One region of the Nonomuraea sp. NPDC048916 genome, then DNA from elsewhere that is predicted to be linked to it. Evidence: riboswitches for the same ligand, from Rfam matches in the RefSeq annotation. Region 1 holds a riboswitch; the other holds the start of a gene.
What was found. Region 1 has a riboswitch for thiamine pyrophosphate ahead of thiO (glycine oxidase ThiO). Riboswitches for the same ligand answer to the same signal wherever they lie in the genome.
Positions count from the first base shown of each region.

Region 1 (7,284 bases):
GGCGGGCCCGCGGCCTGGATGGACGAGCTGTGCACGACGTTCGGCACCCGGGTGGGCATCGCCTTCCAGCTGCGTGACGACGTCCTGGGGGTGTTCGGCGACCCGGCGCGCACCGGCAAGCCGGCCGGCGACGACCTGCGCGAGGGCAAGCGGACGATGCTGGTCGCCCGCACCCTGGCCGCCGCCTCCCCCGGGCAGGCGGAGACGGTGCGCCGCCTGCTGGGCGACCCCGACCTCGACGCGCGGGGCGTTTCGACGCTGCGCGGCATCATCGAGGACACAGGCGCGCTGCGGGAGTGCGAGGACCTGATCGGCGACTACCTCTCCGAGGCGCTCGCCTCCCTGGACAAGGCGCCGATCACGGCGGAGGCGCGGGCGGCCCTCGCGGCGCTGGCCGTCGCCGCCACCTCCCGCCGCACCTGAGCGCGCCGCCCGGCGACGGCGGTCAGGGCGCCAGGCGCTTGGCGAACTCGGCCGCCGCCGCGCCCGGGTCGTCGGCCTCGGTGATGGCCCGCACCACGACGACCCGGGTGACGCCGTGGGACATGACCTCGTCGAGGTTGGCCAGGTCGATGCCGCCGATGCCGAACCACGGCCGGTCGGTGCCGAGCGCGGCCGCGTGCCTGAGCAGCGGCGGGCCCGGCGCGTGGCGTCCGGGCTTGGTCGGCGTGGGCCAGATCGGGCCGCAGCAGAAGTAGTCGACGCCCTCCTCCACCGCGGCGGCGGACGCCTCGGCGGTGGAGTGGGTGGACCTTCCGATGAGGACGTCGTCGCCGAGTATCTCTCGCGCGACCCTCACCGGCAGGTCGTCCTGCCCCAGGTGGAGCACGTCGGAACGGGCGGCGTAGGCGACGTCCGCCCGGTCGTTGACCGCCAGCAGCCTGCCGTGCCGGTCGCAGGCGTCGCGGAAGACCTCGAGCAGTGCGAGCTCCTCGCGCGCCTCCAGCCCCTTCTCCCGCAGCTGGACGATGTCCACGCCGCCCGCGAGCACGGCGTCGAGGAAGTCCGCCAGGTCACCGCGGTCGCGGCGGCCGTCGGTGCAGAGGTAGAGGCGGGCGTCAGAAACCGAGGGCCTGGGCACGCCGCTTGACCTCCGTGTGGCGACCGGCCCTGATCGCCTGGACGGGCGAGCCTGGCAGGGAGTCGTCGGGTGTGAAGAGCCAGCGCAGTGCCTCGACGTCGTCGTAGCCGGCGTCGCGCAGCACGGTCAGGGTGCCTGGCAGGCCCTTCATCACGTCCTTTCCGTCGAGGAACACCGCGGGCACCTGCGGCCCGCCTCCTCCCCGGCGTACGCCGAGCAGTTTGTGGTCCTTGAGGAGTTGTTTGGCCCGGCCGATCGAAAGGTCGAGGCGCTCGGCCACTTGGGGGAGAGTGAGCCACTCGTCAACGAGCTGGTCGGTCTCCCGGTCGATCTGTGCAACAGAAAGCGTCACGAAACCACAACTACCACATGCCGTGCTTGCTCAAACAACACAATCCCGTAGAGAGACATCGGGATCTACCAGGCGTTCCGTGTCAAGCCGGCGGCCGTCGGCGATGATCCGGCGCCCCTGGACGAGGTCGCGGGGCCGGTCGACGGCGAGCACCGCGGCCAGGGCGCCGTCGGCGGTGAGCCAGCAGGCCGACCACTTTCCCGCAGGTCCGCCCCGGTAGAGCAGGCGGGTCCCGGCCTGGTGGTGACCGGCGTACTGCAGCATGTGGCCGAACTGCTCGGACCAGAAGTAGGGCACCGGGTCGTACACCGCCTCCTCCCCCAGCAGGGTCGCCGCGGCGACGTCGGGGGCGCTGAGCGCGGTGTCCCAGTGCTCGACCCGGAGCCGGACGCCGAAGCGGCGCGACCACCAGGCGGCGCAGTCGCCGACCGCCACCACGCCGGGCAGCGAGGTGCGCAGGCGCTCGTCGGTGACGACGCCGTTGTGCAGGTCGATGTCGGCGTCGGCGAGCCACTCGACGGCCGGGCGGACGCCGATGCCGGTGACGACCACGTCCGCCCGGACGAACTCGCCGCCGGCCAGCCGCACCCCGCCCTCGTCCACCGAGCCCACCATGGTGTTCAGCCGCAGGTCGATGCCGTCGTACCAGTGCAGGGTGCGGGCGCCGATCTCGGCGCCGACGGCCTGCGCGAGCGGGGCGGGACCCGCTTCGATCACGGTGACCGCGCATCCGGCCCGGCGCGCGGCGCTGGCCACCTCGGCGCCGATCCAGCCGGCCCCGATGACGGCCACGCGGGCGCCCCGCACCAGCAGGGCGCGCAGCTCCAGCGCGTCGTCGAGGGTGCGCAGCACGTGTTGCGGGCCGTCTCCGGGGAGCATGACAGGCTCGGCCCCGGTGGCGATGACCAGGCCGTCGTAGCCGAGCTCGCCCTCGCTGGTCACCACGGCGCCCGGCCGCAGCGAGGTGGCCGTCACGCCGGGCCGGAAGTCGACCTCCAGCGCGGCGAGGTCGGAGTCGACGAAGCTGGAGTCGGCGTCGCCGAGCAGCACCGCCTTGGACAGCGGCGGCCGGTCGTACGGCCGGTGCCGCTCCTGACCGACGAGCGTGATCGCGCCGCCGAAACCTCGCCCGCGCAGGGCCTCGACGCTGCGCACGCCGGCCAGGCCCGCTCCCACCACCACGACATGCCTCACGTTCATGACCATAACGGGGGCGGTGCCGGGCCGGCGCACCGAGGCCTTAGGGTGGAGGCGCATGACGCGCGGGAGTCCGGCCGTGACCGGGCTGAGAGGAAGGCTTCACCGGGCCTTCGACCGCAAGACACCTGATCCGGATCATGCCGGCGAAGGGAGCGCGAATGGACGTGATCGTGGGTGGCGGCGTCGTCGGGTTGTCGGCCGCCTGGCGGCTGAGCCGCGCCGGCCGGGCCGTGACCGTGGTCGATCCGGCCCCGGCGATGGGAGCCTCACACGCCGCGGCGGGCATGCTGGCGCCGGTCAGCGAGGTCGCCTACACCGAGCGGCCGCTGCTCCGGCTGGGCGCGGCCTCGCTGCGCAGGTGGCCGTCGTTCGCCGCCGAGCTGGCCGCCGACGCCGGTCTCGCCCCGGCCGGCGACCCGGCCGAGGCCGCCCGGGCCGGGCTCGACCTGCGCGCCGACGGCACACTCGACGTGGCGTTCGGGGCCGACGACCTGGCCGCGCTGGACGAGCTCGCCGCGTACATGGAGAAGCTGGCGCTGCCGGTCGAGCGGCTGACCGGGCGCGAGTGCCGCCGCCTGGAGCCGATGCTCGCGCCGTCGGTGCGCGGCGGGCTGCTCGCGCCGGGCGACGCCTGGGTGGATCCGCGCCGCGTCACCGCGGCGCTGCTCGCCGCCCTGGAGCGGCGTGGCGTGCCGCTGGTGCGGGCCCGGGCCGGCGAGCTGCTGCGCGACGGCGGCACGGTCGTGGGCGTACGACTGGAGCCGCCCGGCGGGCCTCCGGAGATCCGGGCCGAACGGGTCGTCCTGGCGGCCGGGGCGTGGAGCGCCGGGCTGGCCGACGTCCCGGTGCGCCCGGTCAAGGGCCAGATCATGCGGCTGCGGTCCGCCGAGCCGCTGCTGGGCCGGTGCGTGCGGGGCACGGTGCACGGGGCGCCCGTCTACCTGGTGCCGCGGGGCGACGGCGAGCTGGTGGTCGGCGCCACCCAGGAGGAGCTCGGGTTCGACACCCGGGTGACCGCGGGCGGGCTCTACGAGCTGCTGCGCGACGCCAGGGAGCTGGTGCCGGGGGTGACGGAGCTGGAGGTGGCCGACGTGGTGGCCGGGCTGCGGCCGGGCACCCCGGACAACGTCCCGATCATCGGCCCGAGCGCCACCCCCGGCCTCGTGCTGGCCACCGGTCACCACCGGGGCGGGGTGCTGCTGGCGCCGCTGACGGCGGCCATCCTGCTGGGCGAGGAGACCGAGCTGGCCGGGCTGTGCTCGCCGGCGCGATTCGACGACACAGGGGCCCCGCGGCCGGTGACCCCCGGCCGGGCCGCGACCGCACACATGGAGGAACCATGAAGGTGACGATCAACGGCAGCGCTCGCGAGGTGCCCCACGGCACCACGGTCGCGCAGGCCGTACGAACCCTGACGAGCGCCACCACCGGCGTGGCGGTGGCCGTCAACGACGAGGTGGTGACGCGCGGCACGTGGGAGACCACGGCGCTGAGCGACAGCGACCGCGTCGAGGTGCTGACGGCGGTGCAAGGTGGATGACCTCGTCATCGCCGGGGAGAAGTTCTCCTCGCGGCTCATCATGGGCACCGGCGGCGCCCCCTCGCTCGAGGTGCTCGACCAGGCGCTCGTCGCCTCCGGCACGGGCCTGACGACGGTCGCGATGCGGCGGCTCGACCCGGCCGCGCGCGGCTCGGTGCTCGACGTGCTGCGCCGGCGCGACATCAAGGTGCTGCCCAACACGGCGGGCTGCTTCACCGCGGGCGACGCGGTGCTGACCGCCCGGCTGGCCCGGGAGGCGCTCGGCACCGACTGGGTCAAGCTGGAGGTCATCGCCGACGAGCGGACCCTGCTGCCCGACCCGATCGAGACGTTCGACGCGGCGGAGCGGCTGGTGGCCGACGGGTTCACGGTGCTGCCGTACATCGGCGACGATCCCGCGCTGGCGCGGCGGCTGGAGCAGGCGGGCTGCGCGGCGGTGATGCCGCTCGGCGCGCCCATCGGCTCGGGCCTGGGCATCCGCAACCCGCACAGCATCGAGCTCATCGTGGAGGCGGCAGGGGTGCCGGTGATCCTCGACGCGGGCATCGGCACGGCGAGCGACGCCGCGCTGGCGATGGAGCTCGGCTGCGACGCCGTGCTGCTCGCCACGGCGGTCACCCGGGCGCAGCGGCCCGACCTGATGGCGGCGGCGATGAAGGGCGCCGTCGAGGCGGGCCGGCTCGCCCGCCAGGCGGGCCGCATCCCGCGCCGCCGCTACGCGGAGGCGTCGTCGCCGGTGGGCCCGTGAACGGGCGGTAACGGAGGGGCACGTCTCGGCATCGGTTTCGGGTGGTCAGGCCCTACGGGTGGCAAATCGCCCGTAAACTCAGCGGGGTGGACACGACGACTGCGGACCCCCTGGTCGGGCGGCTGCTCGATGGGCGCTATCGGATCGAGTCCCGCATCGCGCGGGGCGGCATGGCCACCGTCTACCTGGCGCTGGACGTCCGGCTGGACCGTACGGTCGCGCTGAAGGTCATGCACCGCTCGCTCGCCGAGGATCCGGCGTTCGTGCGGCGGTTCATCGGCGAGGCCAAGTCCGTGGCCAGCCTCTCGCACCCCAATGTGGTGCACGTCTTCGACCAGGGCACCGACGGTGACGTGGTCTACCTCTCGATGGAGTACGTCCCGGGCAGGACACTCCGCGACACCCTGCGCGACCGGGGCCGGTTACCCGCGCGGGAGGCGCTGGAGATCATGATCCCGGTGCTCGCGGCGCTGGGGGCGGCCCATCAGGCCGGGATGGTCCACCGCGACGTGAAGCCCGAGAACGTCCTGCTGACCGACGACGGCCGGATCAAGGTCGTGGACTTCGGGCTGGCCCGGGCGATCGAGGCGACCAACCAGACCCGCACCGGCGTGATGATCGGCACGATCGGCTACATGTCGCCGGAGCAGGTGATGACCGGCGGCGCCGACGTGCGCAGCGACGTCTACGCGGCGGGCATCATGCTGTTCGAGCTGGTGACCGGGCAGCAGCCCTATGACGGCGAGACGCCGATGTCGGTGGCCTACCGGCACGTTCACGACAGGGTCCCGGCGCCGTCGTCGCTGGTGCCCGACGTGCCGCCGCTGATCGACACGCTGGTGGCGCACGCCACGGCGCGCGAGCCGGCCGACCGCCCGGCCGACGCCACCGCCATGCTGGTGGCGGCCGTCGACGCGCACCGGATGCTGCCCCGGCTGACCAACCCGCCGGTGCCGCAGCCGGGGGCGCACTCGCAGGCCCATTCGCAGGCCCACTCGATGCCGCAGGCCGCGCCCGCCCACACACTCATCCAGCCGCGCGTCGAGGTGCCGCCGGAGCAGCCGCCGTCCGGCCACCGGCGAGCCGGGTTCCGGCCCAACTGGTTCCTGGTCACGCTGGCCGCCGTCATGGTGGTGGCGATCGCGCTGACCGGCTGGTACGTCTCGCAGACCAAGCTCGTCACCGTGCCCGGCAACCTGGTGGGCAAGAACATCTCGGTGGCCGAGAGCAACCTCATCGCGCGCGGTTTCAAGGTGCGGAGGGCGCCGGGCCAGCATGACGAGAAGATGGCCGAGGGCCTGGTGCTGAGCACCGACCCGGCCTCCAATCAGGAGGTCGAGGGCGGCGCGACGATCACGCTGGTGCCCTCGCTCGGTCCCAAGCGGGTGCTGGTGCCCAAGGTCGCGGGCATGACCGAGGGCGACGCCCGCACCGCCATCGCCAGCGCCGGGCTCGAGGTCGGCACGGTCAGGCGACTGCCCAGCCATCAGGTCGAGCGCGACAAGGTGATCCGCACCTCGCCGCAGGTGGGCGAGAAGGTCAAGGAGGGCTCGAAGGTCGCCGTCTACGTGAGCGCGGGCTTGGTGATGCCCGACGTGGGCGGCATGCCCAAGGACCAGGCCGCCGCCTACCTGCAGCAGCAGGGCTTCCAGGTGCAGGTCAACGAGGTCGACGACGACGCCGAGCCGTGCACCGTCATCGCGCAGTCGCCCAAGGTCAACGCGGAGGTCGACCCGGGCTCGCCGGCGATGATCACCGTGGCGCGCTGCCAGACCGACTTCTGGGACTGGTTCCGGGGCGACAACGAGGCGAGGGACGACCAGGAGTTCCGGATCGTCCCCCAGGTGATGGGCAAGAACGTCCGCGACGCCAAGTCCGAGCTGGAGCAGCTCGGCTTCAAGGTCAAGGTGCGCCGGCTCGGCAACGGCGGTGTCGTGCAGTACCAGCGGCCGCTCCCCAACAGCGAGCGGCCGCCGGGCTCTCTGGTCTACCTCTGGCAGTGACCGCGCCGGGTGGGCGAGGCTCACATGAGGTGGCCGTGCAGCCGCACCCGGGCCAGGCCGCCGTCGGGGTGGATGTCGACGCGCACATGGGTGACCGGGGCGGTGTGGTCGATCCGGAAGCGGTGCGGGGTGTCGGGTTGCAGCCGGGTCCTGGGCAGCAGCCCGATCTCGCGGTCGCCGTCGAGCCCGGTCAGTGACACCGCGCCGGGGGCGTTGAACAGCAGGTTGGTGGTGTCGATCTCGGCCAGCCGGATGACGCCCCGCCCGGCCAGCCTGATGACCAGCCAGTCGTTGCCGCCGTCGCGGCGGCGGGCGGTCTCCCAGCCCTCGGCCTGGTGGCGGGCCAGGCCGGGGGCGATG
Region 1 is NZ_JBEZFS010000023.1:26,653-33,936, forward strand. Features, by position in the region: gene AB0C16_RS24320 (polyprenyl synthetase family protein) at 1-423, shown strand, start outside; gene thiE (thiamine phosphate synthase) at 446-1,081, opposite strand; gene AB0C16_RS24330 (Rv2175c family DNA-binding protein) at 1,059-1,433, opposite strand; gene AB0C16_RS24335 (FAD-dependent oxidoreductase) at 1,464-2,633, opposite strand; TPP riboswitch at 2,686-2,802, shown strand; gene thiO (glycine oxidase ThiO) at 2,792-3,976, shown strand; gene thiS (sulfur carrier protein ThiS) at 3,973-4,173, shown strand; gene AB0C16_RS24350 (thiazole synthase) at 4,214-4,921, shown strand; gene pknB (Stk1 family PASTA domain-containing Ser/Thr kinase) at 5,008-6,924, shown strand; gene alc (allantoicase) at 6,945-7,284, opposite strand, start outside.

Region 2 (7,284 bases), on a different contig from region 1:
GGGGAGGCGCCGCCCGACATCGCGTTCGGCACCTACGACGGGGCCGTGGGCAGGCTGGTCCTCGCGGTGTCCGGCAAGGGCATCGTGGCCTGCAGCTTCGACGACGAAAACCTCGTGTTCGAGCGGGTGATCAAGCACGTCGGCACGTTCATCGGGCCCGATCCGGGGCGGCTCGACCCGGTGCGCAGAGAGCTCGACGCCTACTTCTCCGGCCGGCTGAGAGCCTTCGCCAGCCCGGTCGACCTGGTCCTCGCCACCCCGTTCGCCCGTACGGTGCTGCAGAAGACGATGGCGGTGCCCTACGGCACGACCACGACGCTGGCCGAGATCGGCGAGCGCATCGGCCGCCCGCGCGCGCTGCGCGCGGTCGGCAACGCGGTCGTCTCCAACCCCGTCTGCGTGATCGTGCCGTGCCACCGGGTCGTCCCCGGCGAGGCCGTGCTCGGCGACTACCCCGGAGGCGCGGCCGCCAAGCGCCACCTGCTCACCGTCGAGTCGCGCGCCTGAGACCGCCGCTCGCCAGCGTCACCAGCGCCGCCACCAGCGCCGCGCCGAGCGCGCCGTTCATCCACGGCTCCCTGGTGAAGCCGATCGCCTCGCGCGCCGCCGCCCAGAAGCCGTCCCACTGCTCGACCGTCGGGGTCGAGGTGGTCAGCCAGTAGGCGGCGAAGCCCAGCGCCCAGGGCAACAGCATGGACCACCGGGAAGGGGCGTCCTCCTCGGTGTTCCACCGCCGGGCGCCGCCGAGCAGGAAGTAGTCGACCGCGAGCACCGCGAACATCGGCACGAACACCGCGCCGATCACACCGAGGAACGCGCCGTACGACGCCACGTTGACGACCAGCGCGATGGCCGTGGTCAGCACACCGATCGTGATGGAGATGACCCGCCGGTCGACGCGCGGCATCAGGTTCTGCAGCGACATCGTGGTGGAGTAGACGTTCGCGAACGACTGGTCGGCCTCGCGCAGCACGAGCACGGCGAAGAACAACGCGCCCAGCGGCGCCGCGACGAACGGCCCGAACACCGCGGTGTTGTCGGCGGTCACCGCGGCCGTCCCGGCGATCGCCACCGCGTAGACGCCGAGCCCGAGGCAGGCCACCTGGGCCAGTGTGTAGCCGCCGACCACGCCGGTGAACGCCGCCCGGCTCGACCTGGAGTGCCGGGCGAAGTCGGCGGCGATAGGCACCCAGGAGACCGACAGCGCGATCACGTAGTCGACGGCCGGGGCGAACGCCGTCCACGACCCCCCGGCCTGCGGTGTGGCCTCACCCAGGAAGTCCACCGCGAACCAGATGAGCGAGATGATCACGGCGATCGTGACGTAGCGGCGGAGCAACCGGACCGCGCCGAGCGGCCAGATGCTCAGCGCGGTGGTCAGGATGCCCGCCACGACCACCCACACCGCGTACGGCACGGCGTCGCCGAAGACGGCCATCGCGCCCATGGAGATCACCCAGAGCTCGAAGGCGCCCCAGCCGATCATCTGCACGATGTTGAGCACGGTCGGGATGTAGGACAGCCTGGCCCCGAACAGGCCGCGGAGCAGCACCATCGACGGCCGCCCGGTCTGCGTGCCGGGGATGGCGGCCAGGCCCACCATGGTCGTGCCGATCAGGCTGCCGACGAACGCGGCCACCAGCGCGGCGGTCACGGTCAGCGGTGCGTCGCCGAGGGGGTTGAGCAGGAACAACGCCCCGGAGAAACCCAGCAGGCTGACCGCCAGGTTGGCCCACAGGGCGCCCTGGTCGAGGAGTCCGAGGGTCTTGGGGGGCTCTCCGTCGAGGGTCAGGGGGACTTCGTCGACGACAGAGGACATCGCACTCTCCCTACGCCGGCATTACCCGGACAGGTTCATGCGGTCGGCGACGGCCTCGGTCGCCCTCTCAGCCCGGTGCGCCCCGAGCTCCCGCGTGGGGATGGATCAGCGAACCGAGATCACCCCAGCTCGCGCCCCCATGATGCACCATTCGTCCGAGATCGGCCACCGCCGGGCGAGGCGCGGTCGTGCCACGAGACGAGCCCGCGCGCGTCTCACGATGTCCGCGTGCGCCTCGGTCAGGTGCCGACATAGGCCGCGAGGTGCTCGCCGGTGAGGGTGGAGCGGGCGGCGACGAGGTCGGCGGGTGTGCCCTCGAAGACGATCCGGCCGCCGTCGTGGCCGGCGCCTGGGCCGAGGTCGATGATCCAGTCGGCGTGCGCCATGACCGCCTGGTGATGCTCGATGACGATGACCGACTTGCCGGAGTCGACGAGCCGGTCGAGCAGGCCGAGCAGTTGCTCCACATCGGCGAGGTGGAGGCCGGTGGTCGGCTCGTCGAGGACGTAGACGCCGCCCTTCTCGGTCATGTGGGTGGCCAGCTTGAGCCGCTGCCGCTCGCCGCCGGACAGCGTGGTGAGCGGCTGGCCGAGGCTGAGGTAGCCGAGCCCGACGTCGGCGAGCCGGTTGAGGATGGCGTGCGCGGCCGGCGTGCGCGCCTCGCCGGCCCGGAAGAACTCCTCGGCCTCGGTCACCGACATCGCGAGCACCTCGCTGATGTCGCGGCCGCCGAGGTGGTGGTCCAGCACCGATGCCTGGAACCGCTTCCCCTCGCACTCCTCGCAGGTGGTGGCGACGCCGGCCATCATCGCCAGGTCGGTGTAGATGACGCCGGCGCCGTTGCAGTTGGGGCAGGCGCCCTCGGAGTTGGCGCTGAACAGCGCCGGCTTCACACCGTTGGCCTTCGCGAACGCCTTGCGGATCGGGTCGAGCAGTCCGGTGTACGTCGCCGGGTTGCTCCGTCGCGAGCCGCGGATCGCGCCCTGGTCGATCGACACCACACCCGCGCCGGCGGGGATCGACCCGTGCACGAGCGAGCTCTTGCCGGAGCCGGCCACGCCGGTGACGACGACCAGCACCCCGAGCGGGACGTCGACGTCGACGTCGCGCAGGTTGTGCGCCGCCGCGCCGCGGATCTCCAGCGTGCCGGTGGGCGTCCGCACCGTCTCCTTGAGGGCGGCCCGGTCGTCGAAATGGCGGCCGGTGAGGGTGCCTCCGGCCCGCAGCCCCTCGACGGTGCCCTCGAAGCAGACGGCGCCGCCCGCCGTACCGGCGCCGGGGCCGAGGTCGACGACGTGGTCGGCGATCGCGATCGTCTCCGGCTTGTGCTCGACGACGAGCACCGTGTTGCCCTTGTCCCGCAGCCGCAGCAGCAGGTCGTTCATCCGCTGGATGTCATGGGGGTGCAGGCCCGTGGTGGGCTCGTCGAAGACGTAGGTGACGTCGGTGAGCGAGGAGCCGAGGTGGCGGATCATCTTGGTGCGCTGCGCCTCGCCGCCCGACAGCGTGCCCGACGGCCGGTCGAGCGAGAGGTAGCCCAGACCGATCTCCACGAACGAGTCGAGGGTCTGCTGCAGCGTCGCGAGCAGCGGCGCCACCGACGGTTCGTCGACGCCGCGGACCCATTCGGCCAGGTCGCTGATCTGCATCGCGCAGGCGTCGGCGATGTTGATGCCCCCGATCCGCGAGGCGCGGGCCGCCTCGTTGAGCCGGCTGCCGCCGCACTCGGGGCAGGTGGTGAAGGTGACCGCCCGGTCCACGAACGCCCGGATGTGCGACTGCATCGCCTCCCGGTCCTTGGAGAGGAACGACTTCTGGACCCGCGGGATCAGCCCCTCGTAGGTCAGGTTGATGCCGTCGACCTTGATCTTGGTTGGCTCCTTGTGGAGGAGGTCGTCGAGCTCCTTCTTGGTGAACTTGCGGATCGGCTTGTCCGGGTCGAAGAAGCCGCAGCCGCTGAAGATGCGGCCATACCAGCCGTCGACGCTGTAGCCGGGGATGGTGAGCGCGCCCTCGTTGAGCGACTTGCTGTCGTCGTAGAGCTGGGTCAGGTCGATGTCGGTCACGCTGCCCATGCCCTCGCAGCGCGGGCAGGCGCCGGCGGGCAGGTTGAAGCTGTAGTGGAACGACGGCCCGGCACTCGGCTCGCCGAGCCGGCTGAAGACGATCCGCAGCATCGCGTTGGCGTCGGTGGCGGTGCCGACGGTGGAGCGGGAGTTGGCGCCCATCCGCTCCTGGTCGACGATGATCGCCGTTGTCAGCCCCTCCAGCAGGTCGACCTCCGGCCGCGCCAGCGTCGGCATGAAGCCCTGCACGAAGGCGCTGTAGGTCTCGTTGATCAGCCGCTGCGACTCCGCGGCGATCGTGCCGAACACCAGCGAGCTCTTGCCCGAGCCGGAGACGCCGGTGAACACCGTCAGCCGGCGCTTCGGGATCTCGACGCTGACGTCCTTGAGGTTGTTCTCGCGCGCGCCCTGCACGCGGATCAGATCGTGGCTGTCGGCTACGTGCAGCGCAGGCGACTGCGTCTCCGTCCTCGTGGCCGTGCTCATCGTGTCTCCAACTCTTACGGGGGATCTGTTACGGGGATCTGTTATGGGGATCTGTTGCGCGGGCCGCCTTGGCGGTCTCCGTCGGCGTCGTCTGGCTCGATCTAACCAGCTTCGAGCAGTACGTCTGGTTCTCGTTCGCGGGCACGGTCGTGGCGACACTCCGCTGTCCACCTGATCGGCGGTGTCGGCCGGGGTGACGCCACCGGCGTCGTGCGCGGCTCCGTCACGGTGCCGTCCGTGCGGATCGTGGCCGCGGTCGCCGGACGGCTCAGCGCGGTTCCATGGATCAGGTTGCCCGCGGGTTCGCGGACGACGCAGTCGCGAACGCAGGACGGCTGCCCGGTGGGCTCCTGGACGGAGGTGGTGTCCATGGCGGTCACGCTAGGTGCGGCCAGGGGGCCGGCGCTTCTCGATTCCTGATCGGTCTGCGCCGCCGCGGGTCATCGCCCGCAGGTCGCCTCACAGCCGGATGCGCCCCGAGCTCCAGCGGTAGGTGGGATTGGGCATCAAGCCATCGATCACGCCACGAAGGGAGTCTCCCCCGTCTCGCTGACCATCGGCCGCCCGGCGAACTCCCACGACTGCATCCCGCCACCGACGTTGACCGCCTCGCGCCCGAGCTGGTTGAGCCAGCCCGCCACCTGGAGCGATCGGCCGCCGGACCGGCAGACGACGTAGATCTTCCGGTCTTCGGGCACCTCGGCGACCCGGATCTGGATCTCGGTCATCGGGATGTGCACGGCTTCGGGCGCGTGACCGGACACCCACTCGTCGCGCTCGCGCACGTCGAGCAGGAAGACGTCGGCGGGCAGGTCACGTGCGTCGATCTCGGGAACGGTCATGCGTCCATCATCTCGCGCCTGGCGTCGTAGTCGGCACGGGCCGCGGCGATCTCCTGCTGATGCTCCTCGGTCCAGGTGACCAGGGTCTTGATGGTCTCGTGCAGGGTGCGGCCGAGCGGAGTGAGGGCGTAGTCGACGCGGGGCGGCACCACGGGGTGGACGGTGCGCGTCACCAGGCCGTCGCGTTCGAGGTGACGCAGGGTCACGCTGAGCATGCGCTGGCTGACTCCGTCGATCTCGCGGCGGAGCTCGGTGAAGCGCAGGCTCCGGCAGTCGAGCAGGGCGATGACCAGCAGTGACCACTTGTCGGCGACACGGTCGAGGATCTGCCTGACCTCGCAGTCTTCTCTGGTGTCCCACTGCCTGACGTCGTAATCGTCGTGGACGGTGCTCTCGCAGTAACCGGGTGACTTGAAAGTGCCGTCTTCCATGGGACCTCATGCTGCCGCAGGATGCTGACGGTTACAAGAGATAACCGACATCACGACAAGTAACCGGGGGTTGAACCATGCCTGCGACCGAACGCCTGTCCGGGCGCGCGCTGGGCGCGCTGCTGGTCCTGTGCGGGGCCATCTTTCTCGAAGGCATCGACGTCGCCATGCTGAACGTGGCACTGCCGTCGATCAGGGCCGACCTGGGGCTCTCCACCGGCATGCTGAGCGGCGTGGTCAGCGCGTACGTGCTCGGCTACGGAGGCTTCCTGCTGCTCGGCGGCCGGGCGGCCGACCTGCTGGGGCGGCGCCGGATGTTCCTGCTCTGGCTCGGCGTCTTCCTGGTCTTCTCCGGGCTGGGCGGGTTCGCGACGGAAGGGTGGATGCTGCTGGTCGCCAGGTTCGTGACCGGGGTGGCCGCCGGTTTCATGACGCCCGCCGGGCTCTCGCTGATCACCACGACGTTCGCCGAGGGCAGGCAGCGCAACAAGGCGCTGCTCGTCTACGCGGGCACCGCCGCCGCCGGGTTCGCGCTCGGCCTGGTGATCGGCGGGCTGCTGACGGCGATCGGCTGGCGCTGGGTGTTCTTCGCGCCGGTCATCCTGTCGCTGCTGCTCCTGCTCGTCGCCGTCCCGGTGCTGAGGGAGCCGCCCGCGGACCGCCGTCCCGTGGGCGGCTTCGACCTGTTGGGCGCCGTGTGCGTGACCGGCGCGATGATGCTGCTGGTGTACGGCGTCGTACGGCTGGAGCACCCGGGTGAGGGCCTGGCGCTGACGGCCGGTGCGTTCGCGGGCGGGCTGGCCCTGCTGGCGGCCTTCGTGGTGACCGAGCGGCGGTCGGCCGCGCCGCTGGTCCGCCTGGGCCTGCTCAGGTCGGGCCCGCTGGTGCGGGCGAACCTGGCGGCGATGCTGCTCACCGTCTCGTTCTTCGGCTTCCAGTTCCTCGTCACGCTGTACCTCCAGGAGCTGCGTGGCTGGTCCGCGATCCAGACCGGGCTGGCGCTGATCGCCGCGGCCGCCGACGTGGTGCTGGCGCCCACGCTCACCCCCTGGCTGGTCAACAGGTACGGCAACGCCCGGGTGATCCTGAGCGGGCTGGTCGTCGGGCTGGCGGGCTACGCGTTGTTCCTGGGCGTCGGCCTCGACTGGACGTACGCCGCCATGCTGCCCTCGATGCTGCTGATCGGCACGATGTTCGCGTTCGTCTACGGCCCGCTCACGATCGTCGCGACGGACGGCGTCGCCGAGCACGAGCAGGGCCTGGCCGGGGGGTTGATCAACACGTCCTTCCAGTTCGGCGCCGCGCTCGGGCTGTCGATGGTCACCGCCGTCAACGTGGCCGTGCTGGGCGCCGGCGGCACTCCCGAGGCCGGGCTGCGGGCCATCCGGGCCGCGCTGGTCGTGCCGGTGGCCGCCACGCTGCTCGCCGCGCTCGTCATCGCGTTCGGGCTGCGTGGACGGGTCGCACCGCCGGCCGGGCGGCGGCAGGCCGTCGGGGTGTAGTCACTTCAGCAGGCGGGACAGGCGGCGGTCGGCCAGCGGCTTGCCGCCCGTCTGGCAGGTGGGGCAGTACTGCAGCGAGGAGTCGGCGAAGGAGACCTCGCGGATGGTGTCGCCGCAGACGTCGCAGGGCTGGCCGGT
Region 2 is NZ_JBEZFS010000030.1:36,663-43,946, forward strand. Features, by position in the region: gene AB0C16_RS28625 (methylated-DNA--[protein]-cysteine S-methyltransferase) at 1-507, shown strand, start outside; gene AB0C16_RS28630 (cytosine permease) at 485-1,819, opposite strand; TPP riboswitch at 1,810-1,923, opposite strand; gene AB0C16_RS28635 (excinuclease ABC subunit UvrA) at 2,059-4,371, opposite strand; gene AB0C16_RS28640 (hypothetical protein) at 4,473-4,742, opposite strand; gene AB0C16_RS28645 (rhodanese-like domain-containing protein) at 4,890-5,213, opposite strand; gene AB0C16_RS28650 (helix-turn-helix domain-containing protein) at 5,210-5,644, opposite strand; gene AB0C16_RS28655 (MFS transporter) at 5,722-7,146, shown strand; gene AB0C16_RS28660 (DNA-formamidopyrimidine glycosylase family protein) at 7,147-7,284, opposite strand, start outside.
Region 2: another riboswitch for thiamine pyrophosphate. It lies ahead of AB0C16_RS28630 (cytosine permease); the one in region 1 lies ahead of thiO (glycine oxidase ThiO).